DNA from 3 places in the Rhizobium sp. Pop5 genome. Region 1 is predicted to be linked to each of the others. Evidence: riboswitches for the same ligand, from Rfam matches in the RefSeq annotation. Region 1 holds a riboswitch; each other region holds the start of a gene.
The links. Region 1 has a riboswitch for FMN ahead of NE852_RS13990 (6,7-dimethyl-8-ribityllumazine synthase). Riboswitches for the same ligand answer to the same signal wherever they lie in the genome.

Region 1 (6,904 bases):
GCCTCTTGGGGCCGGTCGCTCGAGATGGGGCCGCCGCGATCGCGCCGCCATCGGCTTGTTGTTCGTTTTCGCAAGGTGAATATGGCGAAATCTTCATTCCCCGATTAGGTGGAAATATCTGGATTCTCTTTTGCATCAGTGCAAAAGTGACGGTCATGGCCGATTTGAACGACATCGCCGTTTTCGTGAAGGTGGCGCAATATGGCAGCTTCAGCCGTGCGGCCCATTCGCTGGGCATGCCTGTTTCCACCGTCAGCCGGAAGGTGACGTCGCTCGAAGAGCAGCTCGGCGTCACGCTCTTGCAGCGGACGACCCGCAAGCTCAGCCTCACCGCGCAGGGGCGGGCCTACTACGACAGGTGCAGCGAACCGCTCGCCCATCTGATCGACGCCGAGCAGGCGCTGACGGAAACACAGAGGAAGCCGGAAGGGCTCTTGAAGATCTCCGTGCCCGTCACCTTCGGGCAGGAGGTCTTCTATGAATTCATCTCGTCCTTCCTGAAGGCCTATCCCGATATCCAGGTCGATCTCTTCGTCACCAACCTGTTCCTCGATCTGGTCGCGGAGAATATCGATCTCGCCATCCGTTTCGGCGAACTCAAGGATTCCTCGATCGTCGCGCAGCGGCTCGGCAAGAGCGTTCGCTATCTGGTTGCGACATCAGGCTATCTCGAGGGCAGGGCGCTTCCGTCAAAGCCCGAGGATCTGAAGGAGCATCGATGCGTGCTGTTGAACGGCCGCAACGGCGAGGCGGACTGGCATCTGGTCAGCGGCCGCAAATCGATTGACGTGCGCGTGTCCGGGCCGGTATCGAGCCGCGATTTCGATGCGGTCAGCGCCTTTACCTATCGCGGCCACGGCATCGGGCTCCTACCTTCGACCTATTGCGACGAAGAGATCAAGCGAGGCGAGCTCATCCGCCTGCTGCCCGACTGGTCGTCGCCGGAAATCTTCGTGCACGCCGTCTACCCGACCCGCCGCTTCCTGCCCTTGCGCCTGCAGGTCTTCCTCGAAGCGCTAAAGGCATGGAAAAGCCCTTTGTGGCTGCCTTTGCGTTGAGGGTTGCGGGATCGGCGCGACAAGAGAGCCTCGCGCGGAGGGCGCGGCTCAAGGCAGCTCGCCCGGCCAATCCATCACCGAAAATTGAAGCCCAGCGCGTGGCGGCGCGTCCTGCCCCGATCAAGCTGTGGTAAAATTTGCCGGCTTGTGAATGGCGCGGGGATTTGCCGATGCTGACGACACTTGCGGTGCTGATGGGTCTTTCCGGCGTCGCCCCGATCGCGGAGATCGGGAGAAGCGAGGTCGATGTGGCGCTGGTGCTTGCCGTCGACACCTCGCGGTCGATGGATTTCGAGGAGATCGGCATCCAGCGCCAGGGTTATGTCGAGGCGCTCAAGCACAAGGAATTCATCGATGCGGTCAAGGGTGGACTCACCGGCCGCATCGCCATCAGCTATTTCGAATGGGCGGGCTATGTCGTCCAGGATTCGGTGATCGACTGGCAGGTGATCGAGACGGAAGCCGATGCGATCGCCTTTGCCGACAAACTCGAAGCCCGGCCGATCGCCACGCAGCGGCGCACCTCGATCTCCACCGCCATCGCCCAGGGCGCCAGCATGATCATCGCCAGTCCCTTTCAGGCCAGGCGGGAGGTGATCGACGTTTCCGGCGACGGCCCGAACAACTCGGGCAATCCGGTGATGCTGGCCCGTGACAGGGCGGTGGAAGCGGGCATGGTCATTAACGGCCTCGCCATCATGCTGCGGCCTTCCGATGCGCCCGAGGGTCTCGACAAATATTACGCCGATTGCGTCATCGGCGGCCCCGGCGCCTTTGTGCTGCCGGTCCACAAGATCGAGGATTTCGCCGTCGCCGTACGCCGCAAGCTGGTGCTCGAAATCAGCGGCCTTTGGCCGCCGGTGACGGTGCGTGAGATTGCGGGGGATGCGCCCGCGGCCGACTGTCTGTTTGGCGAGAAACAGTGGCGGGACTTTTTCGAGCGGTGAGGGGTGGTGGCTTGCCGGCGCGATTTGGGATGAGAGGACATGTCGTGTGGCACCCCCCTCTGTCCTGCCGGACATCTCCCCCACAAGGAGGGAGATCGGCTGGGCGTGACGGCTTCCCCAAACAGCCGAGCATTGTGATTGCCGCTGCCGTTCGACAGGGGGCGTGGTCAAGCCTCCTGTCGATCTCCACCCTTGTGGGGGAGATGGCCGGCAGGCCAGAGGGGGTGCCACACGGCATGCCGGTAAAGAAGAGACGCGCGGCATCCAATAGAGCTTCGCCCTGGGCGCCTGCGAGGGCCTCGAAGGGCGAAGCGGGGGCTTACGGCCTCTGCCGCCACCTACAACGGCAACTCCCGGCCCGCCCGTTCGCTGACCATGTATTCGGCGTACCAGTCCGGCCAGTTCTCGTCGTGTTTGCCGCCGTTTCGTTTCTCGTGTTCGCCGTGGGCGGTGGCGGCGCGGCGCAGCGCGGCGGCGAGGTCGCTTGATGTCGAGAAGGCCGTCTCGTCGGCGTCGATGCGGCCCGGCAGCCGCGTGGTGACCTCCTGGAACAGCCAGCCGTTGCCATCGGGATCCTTGAACGAGGCGAAGGAGCGGTAGCTGCGGTGGTCGGGATCGCGGCCGGCGATTCTGAGGCGTCCGAACAGATAGGGTTCATCCTTGCCGGCATAGACGCCTGCTGCGTCGTGGAAGACGTCGCTCACCTCGACGCCGCGGGCGATGAGATCGCGGCGGGCGGCCTCGATGTCCGAGACGACGAGGTAAAGGCCCTGGGCGGAGCCGGGGGCGGCGGCGGTGATATTTTTGCCGAAGATGATCGCGCAGCCGGAGCCGGGCGGGGTGAACTGGATCACCCGGAAATCGGCATCATTGGCGAAGTCGGCGTCAAGCCGCCAGCCGAGGCCGTCGTAAAAGCGTTTCGCGCGGTCGACGTCCGAAACGGGGATGACGACCACTTCGAGCTTGGTGTCGACCGGTCGTGTTCTCGTGGATAGGGTGGGGGTTTCACTGCGCATTGCATTGCTCATCTTCAGCTCCCTTGAGGTTTGGACGCATTAAGAATGGCGATACATGTCGGGGTCGAGTGGACCACAGCGCGGCGAGGGCGTCGAATCAATTCTTCTGTCGGTAGGGAGAAGACGGCGGGCCGATCCCGCCGCCTGTTGCGCGGGTCTCTACGCCGCAAGAGCGGCGCGCGTCTTGCCGATCATCAGAGCGGCGCGCGCGGCCTCGCGGCCCTTTTCGACGAAGTGAGCGCGGTAGATCTGTTGATGGTGCTCGGTTTCCTGATAGTGATGCGGCGTCAGCGAGACCGACAGCACCGGCACGCCGGTATCCATTCCGGCGCGCATCAGCCCGTCGACGACGGCCTGGGCCACGAAGTCATGGCGATAGATTCCGCCGTCGACGACGAAGGCGGCGGCGATGACGGCGCCATAACGCCCGCTCGCGGCAAGATCGCGCGACAAGAGCGGCATTTCGAAAGCGCCTGGAACATCGAACACGTCGATCTGCTCGGCGGGAATGAGCTGTTGAAAGCCTTCAAGCGCACGATCGACGATATCGGCGTGCCAGCCGGCTTTGATGAAGGCATAACGGGTGGGTGTCATGGTAATCTCCTTTGGCGTACAGACACGTCACCCAAGGCGATCACGAGCGTCCGCCGCCAGCCCGAAAGGGCAGCGGCAACGCACGTTCTCTTTCATCCGGACTATGACCGTCGGCTCAGGCATCTCACCTGATCTGCTGACCCTTCCGAGGAAGGCGCTCGCGGGCTCGCAATCGAAACTGCATACCGCCGGTAGGGACTTTCACCCCGCCCTGAGAACGGCGCGACAATAGGGTCAAGGCGGCGGGCTGGCAATAGGGGAAGATGGTTTCGGGATGGAGGCGGGGTTGCGACCCCAAGAGAGCCTCTCCTGAGGCGCCCCGCAGTGGCCTCGAAGGACGAGGCGGGTGCGCTATCGGCTGATGGATGTGTGCTCCAACGCCCTTGTTGAGCGCGCTCTTCCGCCTAAATGCTTCTGCTGAGGACATCCATGTCGAAAAAGCATCTCGTGCCGCGTCATAGGGCAGGACAGCAATCATGGGAGAATGTGATGCCAGACCCATTCATCGTGCGCCGCGAGGCGCATATAGCAGCACCCCCGGCTGCGGTGTTTGCACTGATGACCGATCCGGAGAAGATCCTGCGCTGGATGGGAACGGAGGCGCAGATCGAGCCTGAGCCGGGCGGGCTCTATCTCGTCAACGTGACAGGCGCCCGCTTCGCGCGCGGTTCGTTTCGCGAGGTGGTGCCGGTTCATCGCCTGGCCTACAGCTTCGGCTGGGACGGCAGCGAGGTGGTGCCGCCGGGCTCGAGCCTGGTCGAGATCGACCTGATCGAGCAGCCCGACGGGACGCTCCTGCGGCTCACCCATAGCGGCCTGCCGAGTGCGGAGCAATGCGCCGGCCATACGGAAGGCTGGGTGCATTATCTCGGGCGGCTGACCGAGGTCGCCGCCGGGCGCGATCCGGGTCCGGATGTCTTTAGCGGCAGGAAATGAACGGTTTTGCGCGGGCCTCGCCACGGCCCGCAACCGCCTGACATTGCGGAAAAAATGGCCGTCCGGCGCACTGCCCGGCCGTCCGCAAACGCGCCTTTTTCCCCGGCAAACATGAACGCGCAATTCATCCCCAGTTCAATTTGGCATCCCTAAGGTGGGTACGGCTGGATTGAATGGAGTTCGTTATGAAGGCACTTTCTATCGCGGCTGCCTTGCTCGCTGGCAGCCTCTCGATCGGCACAGCTGAGGCCATGCCGATGGGGTCAATCAACGTTCAGAGCAATATCGTCAAGGCCGACTACGCCTGCGGTCGCGGCTGGCACCTGACGCCGTGGGGCGAATGCCGCCGCAACTGGCAACGCCCGCCGATGGCTTTTTATGGCGGTCCGCCGCGCTGGGGCTGGGATGGTCCGCGCTGGCGCCACGAACGCCGCTGGGATCGGGATCGTCGCTGGAATGACGACCGTCGCTGGTATGGCGATCGCCGCTGGGATCGCGATCGTAACTGGGATTGATACCCCGCCCAGAACCAAAACCCCGGAACCAAAACGATGGAGGCCGGCGCGATCTTCGCCCGGCCTCTTTTCATGCGCGGACGCTTGGGCTCAGATCGGAGTGACGAGCCAATGCTTGCCGTCGATCAGCTCTTCGAGCTCGACCGGATCCTTGACGCCGAACTCGAACCATTCGACGAGTTCCTTCGCTTTCCGCTTGCTCTCTTCGGCGGTGAATTCGATCCCGTAGCGCGTGCACCATCGCCGAAGGATCGACGTCAGCAGCGTTATGTCGTTTCCGTCAAGCGGATCTTTCGGCCAGTACGTCGTGCCCATCGCAACCCCTCAATCATACGATGACGAACGGCGCATAATGGAATCAAATCCGCGCAAGTTTAAAGTGTTTTTTTCTTTGTTTTCCACCGCGCTGAATGGTTTTCCACAGGGTTGTTTGGCGGTGGGGTTGACAGGGGTTGCGGGGGATGGCCGCGGGCGCAAGAGCCAAGAGGAAGCGCTGCGTCCGCTTGCGGACGCACCGGGGTTGCCGAGGCTCGGACCGAGTGCAATGCTAGGGCATGGATCTGCCTTCCTCTCTTGCCTGGTTGATTGACGAGGCCGCCGCTTCGCCCGGTCCCGAACGGTTTCTCGCCGAACTCGGGCGTCGGCTGCTGGCCGATGGCTTGCCGCTCGCCGGCGGCGCGCTGACGCTTTCGGTGCCGCATCCGATCATTGCGCGGCGCACATGGCTGTGGCGGGCGGAGAGCGGGACCGTCATCGAGGCGCTGGCCTTCGCCGCGGCACCGCCCGTCGGGGCCGGGCGTGAGTGGCTGGCCGGGCTCGGGCCGGTCTGGGAAGAAAGGATCGGGCCTTCTCCGGACGACCCCATCCTCGGCTGGGCAGGCCTTGCCGACGGGGCAGGGGCTTTTGCTCCTGGTGATGCGGCCCGGCTGCGCGAGGTCGCGCGTTTTGCCGCAGCACCGCTTGCTGCCCTTGCGGCGCGCGAGGCGCGGGCGGCCCTGCTCGAAGCCTATCTCGGCCGGCGCAGCGCTGCCCGGGTGCAGGCCGGCGCGCTTGCGCGCGGCACAGGCGAAATCATCCGCGCCGCCCTTCTCTGCGCTGATCTCAGAGATTTCACCGCCCTTTCCGAAGTGACCGAGCCGTATGCGATGATTGCAGCGCTCGACGCCTATTTCGACCGTGTCGCCGGCGCCGTGCATGCCTTCGGGGGCGAGGTGCTAAAATTCATGGGCGACGGCGTGCTCGCGATCTTTCCCGTCGCGGGCGCCTCCGGCGAAGAGGCCGGGGGCGATCGCAATGCTTGCGAGGCGGCGCTGAGGGCGGTCGCCGCCTGCCGCGCCGGCATGGCCCATCTCGACCAGCTGCGCCGGGCGCAGGGGCTGGCGCCGCTGCCCTTCGGCGCCGCACTGCATTTCGGCGAGATCCTCTGGGGCAATATCGGCGCGGCCGACCGGCTTGACTTCACCGCCATCGGTCCGGCTGTCAATCTCGTCAGTCGCCTGGAAGGGCTTTGCAAGCCGCTTGGCCGCAGCGTGCTGATCTCGGGCGCGGTGGCGGCGAACACTGGATCAGCCCTCACGCCGCTTGGCGAGCACGCCTTGCGCGGCATCGCCGAATCCTGCGCCGTCTTCGCCTTGCCGGAAGATTAGCGTGACGCCCCAGGTGCGGGGCGCGGCGATCAGCCTGGTGTCGCCTATCCCTGCGTTGCAGGCTTTCAGTCCGGGCTATGAGGCGAGGGGGCGGAGCTTCTCTCATCGGCGGGCGACCTCGCGTCGCGCTCGCATCTCCTGATGTATGTATAATTTGCAAAGAAATGTTTGCAAAGTTTTCTTTGCAAACTA
Region 2 (6,904 bases), on a different replicon from region 1:
GCTGATCGACCGGGCAGTGGAGCGGGCCAAGGATTCGAACCTGGTCATCGGCGCACAGGATTGTCACGCGCAGCAGTCAGGCGCCCATACCGGCGACGTCTCTGCCGAAATGCTTGCCGATATCGGCGCGCGTTATGTGATCCTCGGACATTCCGAGCGCCGCGTGTCTTATGGTGAAGATGATGAAATCGTCCACGCGAAGGCGGTTGCCGCTCATCGGGCGGGCCTGATCGCGATCGTCTGTGTCGGTGAAACGCGACATGAGCGTGATGAAGGACGGGCGATCGAGGTGGTTGGCGAGCAACTGGCAGAATCCATCCCCGAGGGAGCGACAGGCGCAAATCTCATCATCGCCTATGAGCCCGTATGGGCGATAGGAACAGGATTGGTGCCAACCAACAAACAGATCGAGGAGGTCCATGCTGCAATCCGGCATATGCTCGAAGAGTGGCTGGGCGATGACGGCCATTCCGTCAAGATCCTCTATGGCGGCTCGGTCAAGGCATCCAATGCCGCGGCCATATTCGGGCTTCGCAATGTGGACGGAGCGCTGGTTGGTGGCGCTTCGCTGAAGGCATCGGAATTTGCCGGGATTATTTCTGCAGCCTTTTGAAGTCTGCGTGATGAGGCAAGTGTCGTCGGTTTGCAGATCGGCACCCCTGAAAGGAAAAGAGAATGCAACGCTTCGAAAACAAGACCGTCGTCATTACCGGCGCAAGCCGTGGCATCGGTGCGGCGATTGCCAAACGTTTTGCGCGCGAGGGTGCCCATCTCGTGGTCTCCGCCAACGAGGAGAGCGTGCATGCCGTTGCCGAGCAGATCAAGGCCGATGGCGGAGAGGCGATCTCCTTCGTAGGCGACGTCACCGACAAGGCAAGCGTCAAGGCTCTTTACGATGCAGCCGAACAGGCCTTCGGCGACGTTGATATCTCCATCCAGAATGCCGGCGTCATCACCATTGCCCGCATCGAGGACATGACCGAGGGCGAGTGGGACAAGGTCATGGCCGTCAACACCAAGGGCGTGTTCCTCTGCGCCCAGGAAGCGATCGCCCGCATGCGCAAACATGGCCGCGGCGGCCGGATCATCAACACCGCCTCCGGTCAGGCGCGCGACGGCTTCATCTATACGCCGCATTATGCTGCCTCCAAGATGGGCGTCGTCGGCATCACACAGAGCCTTGCCAAAGAAGTTGCGACCGATGGCATCACCGTCAACGCCTTCTGCCCCGGCATCATCGAAACCGACATGTGGGCCTACAACGACCAGGCATGGGGCAAGCTGCTCGGCAATTTCGGCCCCGGAGAACTTATGAAGGAATGGGTCGAGGGCATCCCGATGAAGCGCGCAGGATCGGGCGAAGATGTTGCCGGCCTCGTGACTTTCCTTGCCAGCGACGATGCTGCCTACATCACCGGCCAGACCATCAATGTCGATGGCGGCCTGATCATGTCCTAGCTCTGTTCGACAAAGGGGAACGGTGCTTTCACCTCGGTGCGGCGAACCCCGCAGGGTGATCGACATCCGACCTCTTGCAGAACAAGGCCTTCATCATCTATCTAAGTCATGTTCTCAGGGCGGGGTGCAATTCCCCACCGGCGGTATCGAGGCAACTCGGAGCCCGCGAGCGCCTTCGTGGAAGCGAAGGGTCAGCAGATCCGGTGAGAGGCCGGAGCCGACGGTCATAGTCCGGATGAAAGAGAGCAACGCAGGGGACGCCGCTCGGCACGCGGCGTTTCATATGCTTGTTCGCCCAAGGGAAAATGGTGGCTTTTGACAGGCCATGAATGCCGCTCACGCGGCTAACCCTTGAAAGGCAGAGAAATGGCAATTTCCAAAATCGAAGATGCGATCGCCGCGATTGCGCGGGGCGAGATCGTGGTTGTCGTTGACGATCGCGATCGTGAAAACGAGGGCGATCTCATCATCGCATCCGAAGCGATTACGCCGCAGGCGATCGCCTTCATGATGAATTATGCCCGCGGCCTGATCTGCGTGGCGATGGAAGGCGAGCGGCTGGACGACCTGCAGATCCCGCAGATGGTCCCCAACAATACCGAACTTCTGAAGACGGCTTTTACCGTGTCGGTTGACTATATTCCTGAAACGACGACCGGTATTTCGGCCGCCGACCGCGCCGCGACGGTTCGGGCGCTGATCGGCGAGAACTCCCGCCCCGAGGATTTTGCCCGGCCTGGCCATATCTTCCCATTGCGTGCGCAACCGAACGGCGTGCTTGCCCGTCCAGGCCACACCGAGGCGGCTGTCGACCTCGCAAGGCTTGCCGGCCTGTCGCCGTCGGGTGTCATCTGCGAAGTGGCCAATGATGATGGCACGATGGCGCGCCTGCCGGAGCTTGAGCGGTTTGCCGAGCGACACGGCCTCCATCTCATCACAATCGAGGACCTCATTGCTTATCGGGGCGTGAGCGCGCCTGTTAAGGCGGCCTGATCGACCTAGCTGTTGGCTCTCCGCCGAACATCGCTTGGTCCTGTTCAGTGGAACTTGTCGTTAGAAGCGACGCGGAAACCCTATACCACAACCAACAACTGTCACGAGGGCGTCTTCGGCGCTGCCAAACCATATAGAGCATCCGGCGTCTCGACGACCTTTATTCCTGTAAAACAAGCTTAAGGACCGGATTTAAGCCTCGAGAAACGCTGGTTTTTCCCAGATTCTTAGGAAGTATGTCCCGGATCAAACTGGCCCTAGCGCCGGATCCGATTTGGCGAGATAAATTACAAGCAAATTACATCCTGACTCACCGACCCCCGATTTCAAGTTCGAAACGGCGTTCGTTCGAGCGTTCGCGCTGAAGCTCTGATCAAAAGGATCAATCTTTGATCCTGATTGGGGGCACTTAATTTTCGGCTTGGAATGGCGCGGCAACGGGCTTGGTGTGCCTGAGAACGCCTCTGCGGATGGGCCGCCCGGAAGGGAGAGAACTTTTGAACCTGAGGGCGGTCTGTCGTGAACAGCTATCCATCGCTTAACCACGATTAGACAGTGAATTTGGGCTACTCTCGAAAATCCCTGAATCGGACGCGCAGACATTGGGACTGTGCTGCAGCCGTCACTCCGCCGCAACCTCATTCATAACAGAGATGATTTCGCGATATCCGGGATCGTTTTCGAACTCCAGAACCTCCGAAGCCAATCGTCCGAAGACCACGGTCAGCGATTTTCTTCCGCGCGGCATCGGGCGTGACAAGATCGTGCGGAGGACGTCCTTCACTGCCACAGTCCAGCGCCCGTGATCGCGATACAGCGTCAACCCATTGTCATCGTTTCCAGATCTGGTTCGGTTCCAAGACGGTTCACGGCGCCCAACGTTTCAGTGAAGTGGATCGCTGCTTGCAGCGGAAGCCCGTCGAGCCAGGTAACCGGTCATCCTCACCGGATAGCGGGCGGGCGGCACCCTTGTTGTACTTAAATTCGCCGTATCCACCGCGACGATCCGAGCGGTAGGTTGTCGCAAACCGGCCGTTAGGGTTGCGTTCACCGGTCCTACAAATGGGCTTGCAAAATATGCAACCATTGAACTATCACTATTCAGCCATGATACTTATGGGGGTGATATTTGTGGCGCTAGTTGCAACTTTTCTGAGGCCACTCAATTGCTGGTGGCTATTGCGTCTGATCCGGGCTCCGCGAAGCTCGCCGTTGACCACCACGTTTGTCGTTTTTGCGGCATTGCTGGCCTCTTTGGCATTCGCATCGACATCTCACGCAGAAGCACTTGACACTACCGCCTCGGACAAAGCTTTATATGCTCACGTTTCGCGGTATCCGCTTCATCGCGGCTATATGTATTGCCTAGTGGCAATAGAATATTCAGGCGACTATCAAGGTCGATTCTGCCCCGGAAACCGTCTGCTGATAGGTCGGGCGCAGAAGGCCCTAAACCAGCCTATTCTCGATCTTCACGACGACGCAGAACTTCGGCGAATCCTTCTTGCCATTTCCAGGTTTGCGAAGGAGGGTCGAGATGCTCAGCCTGAGCAGGGAGCGCAAACTCCGGTGGCCTCTTCATCTCGCGACCAAATAACCAAGTATTACAAGAAAGAGCCTGCGGAACAACCGTTTCTGTACTGTTATGCCGACATTTTGTATTTTGCTGATGTTGGAAGTGCCTACTGTCGCTACACGATAGCGAAGTTTAATTTGCTGTTATTCGAGGAAAGCGAGCCATTGTTGCCTGATCACGATCCGGCGGTTCTTTTCTCAATGCTGAAATCCATTCTTTTGAGGGAGAAGCCGTAATGGGAATCCAAGAAGTTCTGGGAAAGCTTAATTTTGTGAACGCAACTGGTGGAGAGCCAGATCGCATCAAACAGATAATAGCTGAGTTATACACAGTCTCCGATACAGCGCGGGGTGTTTTTGATCTTCTTGCCGCTAGCCCAAAAATACTCACATTCGAGCACGAGTTTCAAACTAAGGCGAAGCCCGGTGAATTTTGGGTTAAATACAACCCAACCTCCGTGGATGGAAAATGCCTTATCGGTAGCGACGGAACCATAGCCACTTATTCCTTCGAGCAAGCTATAATGCATGAGATTCTCCACGCGGTCGTTGGTGTCGACGACGGCGAGAAGGATGGCATCCCTCCTAATCTCCTGACAGGAAAGTATGACTATGTAGGTGACACAGTCCGAGACGAGCAGCTCATTGTTGCCGAGATGGGAGGGCCTCATTACGTTGATCGCGCATCATATCATTCGACGCTTTACGACTGGCAGGTCGAGTCGCTCGACGTTGCGGTTGGGGAAAGTCTAACAGACGGCGAGCCGGTCAAATTGGTCCTTGTTGATGATCTTGGAGCGAAACTTCACGGCGACGCAATTGACACAAGAGATTTATCTGACCCAGTTTTATTAGTTGGTCTCGAAGGTAATGACTTAATCCGCGCTGGTGCCGGGAACGATTATCTATACGGAGGCGTGGGCAGTGACACAATATTCGGCGGCGACGGTGATGACTGGGTCGCGGGCAATGCAGATTTCGATAAGCTGTTTGGCGAGGCCGGAAACGACTATGTTGTAGGGGGCAAAGGCGATGACATCCTGATCGGTGGCACAGGCAATGTGAACCAGTTAGACATCTCCACGCTTCATTCCGAGTGGTATGATGGCGAGCGGGATTTTCTCAACGGTGGGGAGGGGTTCGATACCTTTTACATGTTTGCTACAGAGGGCTTCTACGGCTCAGTCACCAGCAATAAGGCTACTTGGAATGCATTGCAAAAGTCCGATTGGATTGATGGGTCTGATCACGACTATATTGCCAACATTCAAATTACCCAGGACCATGAACAGACCCCCGAAAGTTGGACACCCAACTTCGGGGGTTTTGCATGTCCAAATACAGCAGCGCATTCAAGCAAGAAGTCATTGAGTATTACGGTTGTGGTGAGCGTAGCTACCGGGAGGTAGGTCTGCGCTTCGGGCTTGATTATTCGATGGTGCGGCGGTGGGTCGCCAGCCACGCGGAGCATGGCTTGGCGGGCTTGGCACGTAAACATAGTCACTATGATGCGCAGTTCAGACTATCGGTCCTCGAACGTATGTGGAAAGATGGTCTGTCCCGTCGACAGGCGGCCGCGCTTTTCGACATTCGCAACGCCGGTAGCCTCTCAGTCTGGGAGAGGCAATATGAGCGCGGTGGGCTTGAGGCCCTTGTCCCGCGCCGGAGAGGCAAACCGCGATCGATGCCCGAGCCCCCTACCACGGACACCAGCACGGATGGAGCGCAGGATGACGCTGCCAAGAGCCGCGAGGAATTGCTGGCGGAACTGGCCTATCTGCGCATGGAGAACGCCTACCTAAAAAAACTGGAGGCCTTAACGCAGGCGCGTCACGCGCCGAACGGACGCAAGCCGTCCAGGCGTTAAGGCCGCAGCATCCGCTCGACGGGCTGCTGGCGCTTTCGGGCCTGGCGCGCAGCACGTTCTATTATAGGCAGAAGGTGCTCTCCTCCGGCGACCGACATGCGGCCCTGAAGGTGACGATCCGATCGATCTTCGATGAACACAAGGGACGCTACGGCTATCGTCGGGTGACGGCGGCGATCCGTGGCCGCGGAGAGGCGGTCAACCACAAGACTGTCCAGCGGCTGATGGTCGAGATGAGGCTGAAGTCCCTGGTTCGGCCGAAGAAGTACCGCTCTTACAGGGGCCAGGCCGGGCACGTCGCGCCAGATCTCATCCAACGACAGTTCGCTGCCAGGCGCATGAACGAGAAGTGGGCAACCGATGTCACCGAGTTCAATGTCGCCGGCGAGAAGCTCTTCCTGTCGCCGGTCATGGACCTCCACAATGGCGAGATCATCGCGTATGAGATGGCGAGGCGGCCGATCTTCAAGCTGGTCAGGGACATGCTCAACAAGGCATTGACCAAGCTCGATGACGATGACAGGCCGATCCTGCATTCCGATCAGGGATGGCAATATCAGATGCCAGAGTGGAGCCGTATGCTCCAACAAGGCAATGTCGCCCAAAGCATGTCACGCAAGGGCAATTGCCTCGACAATGCCGCCATGGAGAGCTTCTTTGCCACGCTCAAGTCCGAGTTCTTCCATCCCAATCAGTTCGACAGCATCGACAATCTGCGAGACGGAATCGACGAATACATCCGCTACTACAACAACGATCGCATCAGGATGAAACTCAAAGGGCTGAGCCCTGTGAAATACAGGACCCAGCCCTCAAATCATCCCAGCCTATGAACCGTCCAACTTTATGGGGTCAGTTCACCACGTATGGGGCGATTTTGCGCTCACTAGTGAAATGGTTGCTGCTGCTCTTAGCGGCTATAACGGCAACCCCTACCTTCTCGGGTCGGCCACCTTCAATACCGGGGACGGAGGGTTTCAGACCGACGTCCTAGGCAAGATGATAGACGGT
Region 3 (6,904 bases), 1.2 Mb from region 1:
TTCGAAAATAGGCCCGGCCACGGCGTCGAAGACGACGCGAACGCCCCCTTGCCCAGTGATTTCCTTCAGTCGTGCTTCCAAGTCCTCCTCATCCGATGCGATGACATGCGCGGCACCAGCCTCCTGCAATGCCTGGCGCTTCGAAGACGTTCTGGTGATCGCAATCGGTGTGGCGCCGATCCCGTTGGCGATCTGGATTGCAGCGAGAGCTACGCTGCTCGAGGCGGCGGTGATTGCCACGAATTCCCCTCTTGAAAGTCGGGTAATATCGATGAGAGCGCCGTAAGCAGTCAGATACGACATCCAGACAGCGGCAGCTTCCTCCCAGGAAAGTGTCGATGGATGCCTGACAATGAGCTCGGCGGGAAATGTCACGAGCTCACCATAAGCCGGCGAGCGCACCATCGAGATCGGCGGAATGATGCTGACGGCGTCGCCAGGCGCAAAGCCGTCGACGTCTTCCCCTATGGCCTCGATGATGCCTGCCGCCTCGAGGCCGAGGCCCGACGGCAACGGCGCGGTTTCGATATAGGTGCGGGATCGTAGCAGAGCTTCTGCCCGGTTGATCCCAAGAGCCTTGACGCGGATCTGAACCTGCCCCGGCCCGGGGGCAGGAATATCCATATCTTCAAGGCGGAGAACTTCGGGGCCACCGAATTCGTGAAATCGGATTATGCGTGCCATTTCCCACAAACTCCAAAACAATTGAACCGAATGAGCTATGACAACTCAATCAAGAAAGATAAATTGGCCAAAAGGCAAGACAGAAGAAACTGCGAGTTTGCAATATGGATCGTCTCACCAGCATGACCGTCTTCGTGAAGGCCGTGGATCTGGGCTCGTTTGCGGCAGCGGCAGCAGCACTCGGCCTATCCGGACCCATGGTCGGCAAGCACATCCGCTTTCTGGAAGAGCGATTGGGGGTCAGCCTTATCAGCCGGACGACGCGCCGGCAGAGCCTGACGGATTTCGGACGCGCCTATTATGAACGCTGTCGGATGATCCTTGTCGAAACAGAGGCCGCGGATGCGCTCGCGATCGATCATCTTTCCGAACCACGCGGAAAGCTGCGGGTCACAATGCCCGTGCATTTTGGGCGGCACTGCGCGCTGCCGGTTCTGATCGAGCTCGCAAAGCGATATCCGAACCTCGAACTCGATCTTTCGCTCAGCGATCCCATTATCGATCTCGCCGATAACGGTTACGATCTCGCGATCCGTACCGGTGAACTGGCAGACAGGTCAGGCATTATCGCCCGACGCGTCGCGCGCCAGCGCATGGTGGTCTGCGCCTCGGCGAGCTATCTCGATACGCATGGCAGACCGGAGCAGATCGAAGATATTGGCGGGCACAACGCGATCATCTATGCACGCTCTGCCCGCTTCAGCCCATGGCTCTTTCCACGTGGAGACCCGTCTCCGGTGGAAGTTCGGCCGAATAGCCGATTGCGGCTCGATGATCTCGATGCGATCGCAGATGCGGCAACGGCGGGCATGGGGCTCGCCTGGCTGCCCTACTGGCTCATCCGCGACCGCGTGCGGGCTGGAGCGCTCGAAGTGTTGCTGCCGGGTCAGCCGGAGTTTCTCTACGACTGCCATGCACTGTGGCTGCAGACACCGCACCTGCCGCTCAGGATCCGTCTCGCCGTCGACGCATTGGCGGCCGCGCTGCCCAAATTCATGACCTAGGTCCGTCGGGCCGTCCGACCTTCGCAGGATGGGCAAGGAGTACAGAAAGGCGAAGTCGTCTGCTTGATAGTTCCAGCGGCTTTCATCACCTACGGACGGCGATCCAGAGCGTCGCGTCGCCGCCGGTGCCGATCGCCCACGACATTTCAGAGGGTCTGCGTCAGGCCGGTTCCCTTTCCCGGCGCATCTCGTTCCTCATGATGAAAAGCGACGCGGCGAGAATGAGTGCTGCCCCGAGCCAAAGATAGCCGGCCGGCGCATAGCCGAAGAATAGCCAGCCCGCGAGCACGTTCAGCGGTAGTTTGAGGTCGTCGAACGGCTGCACGTAGGCGGCGTCGGCGCTGGCATAGGCAAGGGTCAGCAGATATTGCGCCACAACAGTCAGGAGGCCCGCCAGCAGGAAGAGAGCCAGCGTCGTGCCCGTCGGCACGACGAAGCCTGCGGCTAATGCCAGGCCGCCGTTGATCGGCGTCAGCATCACCAGCAACCAGACGGTGATGGTCTCGGGCTTCTCGATGCCGGTCAGGTTCTTGGTGATGAGAGACGATGCGCCCCAGAGAAGCGCCGAGAGAACAGGTAGCAGAGCTGCCCAGCTGAAGCTGTCCGACCATGGCTGGAGGATGATCATCGCGCCGCCAAAGCCGACAGCCGTCGCCGCCCAGCGGGCGGGGCCGACTCGTTCACCGAGGAACAGGCGGGCGCCGAGGATGATGAAAAAGGGCGAGGTCATGACGAGTGCGATCGCCTGCCAGATCGGCACCGAGGCAAGGCCCGAAACCCAGGCCTCGACGCCGAGCGCGGCAAAGACGACGCGCACGACATGCCGCCACGGATAATCCGTCCGCATGGCGGAAAGGCCTGATTTGCGCAGAAAGGGCAAAGAGAAAAGGAAGGCGAAGCCATATTGCCAGAAGGCCGTGGAGGCCGGGGGAAAGGCGAGCTTCATGGTCAGCCATTGGGTGACCACATTCAGGAGCGAGAAGGCCACGCCTCCGAGCACCATGAAGGCTGCGCCGGCAAAGGCGCGGGAACGCGGGACTGCAAGGGAATTCTGATTCATGTCTTCCATCCGGAACAAGGACCAAACATAAATCAGGACGTATGAGGCGACGGCACGCAGAAACAGGCAGTTCCCTGCCCGCATGCGGTCACGCTCATTCTCTTTCATCCGGACTATACCGTCGGCTCCGGAATCGCACCGGATCTGCTGACCCCTCCCCGGCTAAAGCTTCGGAAGGCGCTCGCGGGCTCGGGCCGCAGCCCTTACCGCCGGTGGGGACTTTCACCCCGCCCTGAGAACGGCTTCGTTCGTAGAACAAAGCGCTGCATGCGGCAAGCGACAAAAACAAAGAGGGGCTCAGCGATGCCGAACCCCTCCGAAATCCTGCGCAGCCGCTCTCGTGTACGGCTGGCGGACTATCCAATCAGCCGTTGACGGCATCCTTCAGGCCCTTGCCGGGCGTGAACTTCGGCACGTTGCGTGCCGGAATGTCGACTTCAGCGCCGGTCGACGGGTTGCGGCCCTTCGTTGCGGCACGATGAGAAACAGTGAAGCTACCGAAACCCGCGAGGCGGATGTCGCCCTTGTTCTTGAGTTCGGCCTGTACAACGTCGAAAACCGCGTCGACAGCGGAAGCCGCGTCAGACTTCGTCAGTCCAGCCTTTTCGGCTACTGCGGACACGAGTTCATTCTTGTTCATGTTTCCACCCCTTTCTAAATGGTATGAAACGACTCAAATGTAAGCTAGGCGCAGAATAGGTTTCATCAGGCCCGCCGGGAACCCAAAAGCCCTGCAAATCAAGGAAAAGCAAGCGTCTCCATGACGTTTTCACAAAAAAGGCTGGCGTTTCCGCCAGCCTTTTCGCGTCTTTTGCGCCAATGGGGCATAAATGTGGCAAGCGCCACTCAATGCGCTATGGCTGCGCCCGTATCATCAAGGCCTTCGACCGATGCGATGACCGGCGTTTCCACCGTGCCATCCCACTCGATCGGCTCCGGCCGCCGGATCAGTGCATGCTTGATCACCTCGCCCATCCGGGATACCGGGATGATCTCCATGCTGTTCTTCACGTTGTCCGGAATCTCCGCCAGATCTTTGGCGTTTTCCTCCGGAATCAGCACCTTCTTGATGCCGCCACGAAGTGCTGCCAGCAGCTTTTCCTTGAGACCGCCGATCGGCAGCACACGGCCGCGAAGGGTGATTTCACCGGTCATGGCCACATGCTTGTTCACCGGGATGCCGGTCATGATCGAGACGATGGCGGTCGCCATCGCCACGCCTGCCGAGGGGCCATCCTTCGGCGTTGCGCCTTCCGGCAGGTGCACGTGGATGTCGCTCTTGTCGAAGCGCGGCGGCTCGATGCCGAAATCGACGGCGCGCGAGCGGACATAGGAAGCCGCTGCCGAGATCGATTCCTTCATCACATCCTTCAGATTGCCGGTGACCGTCATGCGGCCCTTGCCCGGCATCATCACGCCTTCGATGGTCAGCAGTTCGCCGCCGACTTCCGTCCAGGCAAGACCGGTCACGACGCCGACCTGATCCTCGCCCTCGGCTTCGCCATGGCGGAAGCGCGGAACGCCCAGATAGTCGGCAATGTTGGCGGCCGTCACATGAACGGACTTCGTCTTGCCCTTGATGATCTCGGTGACCGCCTTGCGGGCGAGCTTCATCAGTTCGCGTTCGAAGCTGCGGACACCGGCTTCACGGGTATACTGCTGGCTGATCGCCATCAGGGCGTCGTCGCTGACCGAGAATTCTTCCGGCTGCAGCGCATGTTCCTTGATGGCCTTCGGCAGCAGGTGCCGCTTGGCGATCTCGCGCTTTTCATCCTCGGTGTAGCCGGCGATACGAATGATCTCCATGCGGTCCATCAGAGGCGCAGGAATGTTCAGCGTATTCGCCGTCGTGATGAACATCACGTCCGACAGGTCGTATTCGACTTCCAGGTAGTGGTCCATAAAGGTCGAGTTCTGCGCAGGATCGAGCACCTCGAGCAGGGCCGAAGACGGGTCGCCACGATAATCCTGGCCGAGCTTGTCGATTTCGTCGAGCAGGAACAGCGGGTTGGACTTCTTCGCTTTCTTCATCGACTGGATGACCTTGCCGGGCATCGAGCCGATATAGGTGCGGCGATGACCGCGGATTTCGGCTTCGTCACGAACGCCGCCGAGAGCCATACGGACATACTCACGGCCGGTCGCCTTGGCGATCGACTGGGCGAGCGAGGTCTTGCCGACGCCCGGAGGGCCGACGAGGCACAGGATCGGACCCTTGATCTTGGTGGCGCGGGCCTGCACGGCGAGATATTCGACGATGCGCTCCTTGACCTTGTCGAGACCGAAGTGATCGGCTTCAAGGATCTTCTCGGCATTGTTGAGATCGGCCTTGATCTTCGACTTCTTGCCCCAGGGGATGCCGAGCAGCCAGTCCAGATAGTTGCGCACGACGGTGGCTTCGGCCGACATCGGGCTCATCTGGCGCAGCTTCTTCAGCTCCGCATCGGCCTTTTCACGGGCTTCCTTGGACAATTTGGTCTTGGAGATGCGCTCTTCAAGCTCGCTCATCTCGTCGCGGCCTTCCTCGCCGTCGCCGAGCTCCTTCTGGATCGCCTTCATCTGCTCATTGAGATAGTATTCGCGCTGGGTCTTCTCCATCTGGCGCTTGACGCGCGAGCGGATGCGCTTTTCGACCTGCAGGACCGAGATCTCGCCTTCCATGAAGCCGAGCGCCTTTTCGAGGCGGGCCTTGACGCTGGTGGTCTCCAGCATTTCCTGCTTCTCGGTGATCTTGATCGACAGATGCGAGGCGACCGTATCGGCGAGCTTGGAATAGTCGTCGATCTGGCTGGCGGCGCCAACCACTTCGGGCGAAATCTTCTTGTTGAGCTTCACATAGCTCTCGAATTCCGAAACGACCGAGCGCGACAGAGCTTCCAACTCGACCGGATCGTCATGCGGCTCGTCGAGCACATGGCCGAGCGCCTCGTAGAAATCCTCGCGGCTGGTATAGGCGTCGATCTCGGCGCGTGCACGGCCTTCGACGAGAACCTTGACGGTGCCATCAGGCAGCTTGAGCAGCTGCAATACGTTCGCCACGGTGCCGACATTGTGGATCGCCGAAGGGTCCGGATCGTCGTCGCTGGCGTTGATCTGCGTCACCAGCATGATCTGCTTGTCGGAACCCATGACCTCTTCGAGCGCACGGATCGACTTTTCCCGTCCGACGAACAGCGGCACGATCATATGCGGGAAAACCACGATGTCGCGCAAGGGCAGAACAGGGTAGGCGGTGCTGCTCGCTACAGACGTTTTCTTCGTCATTCTTTTGTCCTTTCCATCGTCCCGTTGCCGGGCTCTCTGCACGGCCGCTTGGGACCGGCCGGCACTCTCACTTGGCTCTACAAGTGGAGGTTCTGACTACGCTTTTCAAGCCACGCTAACGCCCGCGTTCCCCGGATGTGACAGCTTTGTTACAACGGAACGCCAACACTATGAAGCGCGTGGCTGGACCGGCGCTTACCACTTCCGACCCGGCTAAAATACAAACGCCAACAATAGGCTTACGGAATCACTGCATCTTTGCCAAGCACCACCCCTTGCGCAATATCGGCAAGGGCAATTGCGGTTCCCATCCGCAAAATACTAACAGTGCCTCGCATGGTTTTTCAAATAGAAAGGGGCTTGCCGACGGCAAGCCCCTCAAAATAATCGTGTGAAAGTCACAAGGTCACGCGGAAGCGTTGGCCTTTTCTTCCTGACGATCGGCATAGATGTAGAGCGGACGGGCAGAACCGCGCACCACTTCCTCGGAGATGACAACCTCGCGCACGCCTTCCAGCGTCGGCAGCTCGAACATCGTGTCGAGCAGGATCTTCTCCATGATCGAGCGAAGGCCGCGGGCGCCGGTCTTGCGCACGATCGCCTTGCGGGCGATTTCGCGAAGCGCATCCTCGTGGAAGGTCAGTTCCACGTCTTCCATCTCGAACAGGCGCTGATACTGCTTGATCAGTGCATTCTTCGGCTCGGACAGGATCTGGATCAGCGCATCCTCGTCAAGATCCTCAAGCGTCGCCAGAACCGGCAGACGGCCGATGAACTCGGGGATGAGGCCGAACTTGACCAGGTCTTCCGGCTCCAGTTCGCGCAGGACTTCGCCGACGCGGCGGTCGTCCTGGGCCTTGACGGTCGCACCGAAGCCGATCGAGGTCTTCTC

Region 2: another riboswitch for FMN. It lies ahead of ribB (3,4-dihydroxy-2-butanone-4-phosphate synthase); the one in region 1 lies ahead of NE852_RS13990 (6,7-dimethyl-8-ribityllumazine synthase).
Region 3: another riboswitch for FMN. It lies ahead of NE852_RS08030 (DMT family transporter); the one in region 1 lies ahead of NE852_RS13990 (6,7-dimethyl-8-ribityllumazine synthase).

The regions. Positions count from the first base shown of each region.
Region 1 covers NZ_CP099399.1:2,360,683-2,367,586, reverse strand. The annotation lists gene NE852_RS14005 (LysR family transcriptional regulator) at 156-1,058, shown strand; gene NE852_RS14000 (DUF1194 domain-containing protein) at 1,229-2,005, shown strand; gene NE852_RS13995 (VOC family protein) at 2,344-3,033, opposite strand; gene NE852_RS13990 (6,7-dimethyl-8-ribityllumazine synthase) at 3,181-3,615, opposite strand; FMN riboswitch at 3,696-3,838, opposite strand; gene NE852_RS13985 (SRPBCC domain-containing protein) at 4,105-4,551, shown strand; gene NE852_RS13980 (GCG_CRPN prefix-to-repeats domain-containing protein) at 4,737-5,066, shown strand; gene NE852_RS13975 (hypothetical protein) at 5,157-5,381, opposite strand; gene NE852_RS13970 (adenylate/guanylate cyclase domain-containing protein) at 5,621-6,712, shown strand.
Region 2 covers NZ_CP099401.1:267,729-274,632, reverse strand. The annotation lists gene tpiA (triose-phosphate isomerase) at 1-613, shown strand, start outside; gene NE852_RS27015 (SDR family NAD(P)-dependent oxidoreductase) at 676-1,458, shown strand; FMN riboswitch at 1,565-1,709, shown strand; gene ribB (3,4-dihydroxy-2-butanone-4-phosphate synthase) at 1,825-2,451, shown strand; gene NE852_RS27005 (hypothetical protein) at 3,664-4,263, shown strand; gene NE852_RS27000 (calcium-binding protein) at 4,263-5,435, shown strand; one part of gene NE852_RS26995 (IS3 family transposase) at 5,357-5,837, shown strand; one part of gene NE852_RS26995 (IS3 family transposase) at 5,837-6,726, shown strand; gene NE852_RS26990 (hypothetical protein) at 6,740-6,904, shown strand, end outside.
Region 3 covers NZ_CP099399.1:1,194,597-1,201,500, reverse strand. The annotation lists gene NE852_RS08040 (zinc-dependent alcohol dehydrogenase family protein) at 1-684, opposite strand, end outside; gene NE852_RS08035 (LysR substrate-binding domain-containing protein) at 789-1,688, shown strand; gene NE852_RS08030 (DMT family transporter) at 1,849-2,757, opposite strand; FMN riboswitch at 2,841-2,992, opposite strand; gene hupB (DNA-binding protein HupB) at 3,113-3,388, opposite strand; gene lon (endopeptidase La) at 3,595-6,012, opposite strand; gene clpX (ATP-dependent Clp protease ATP-binding subunit ClpX) at 6,419-6,904, opposite strand, start outside.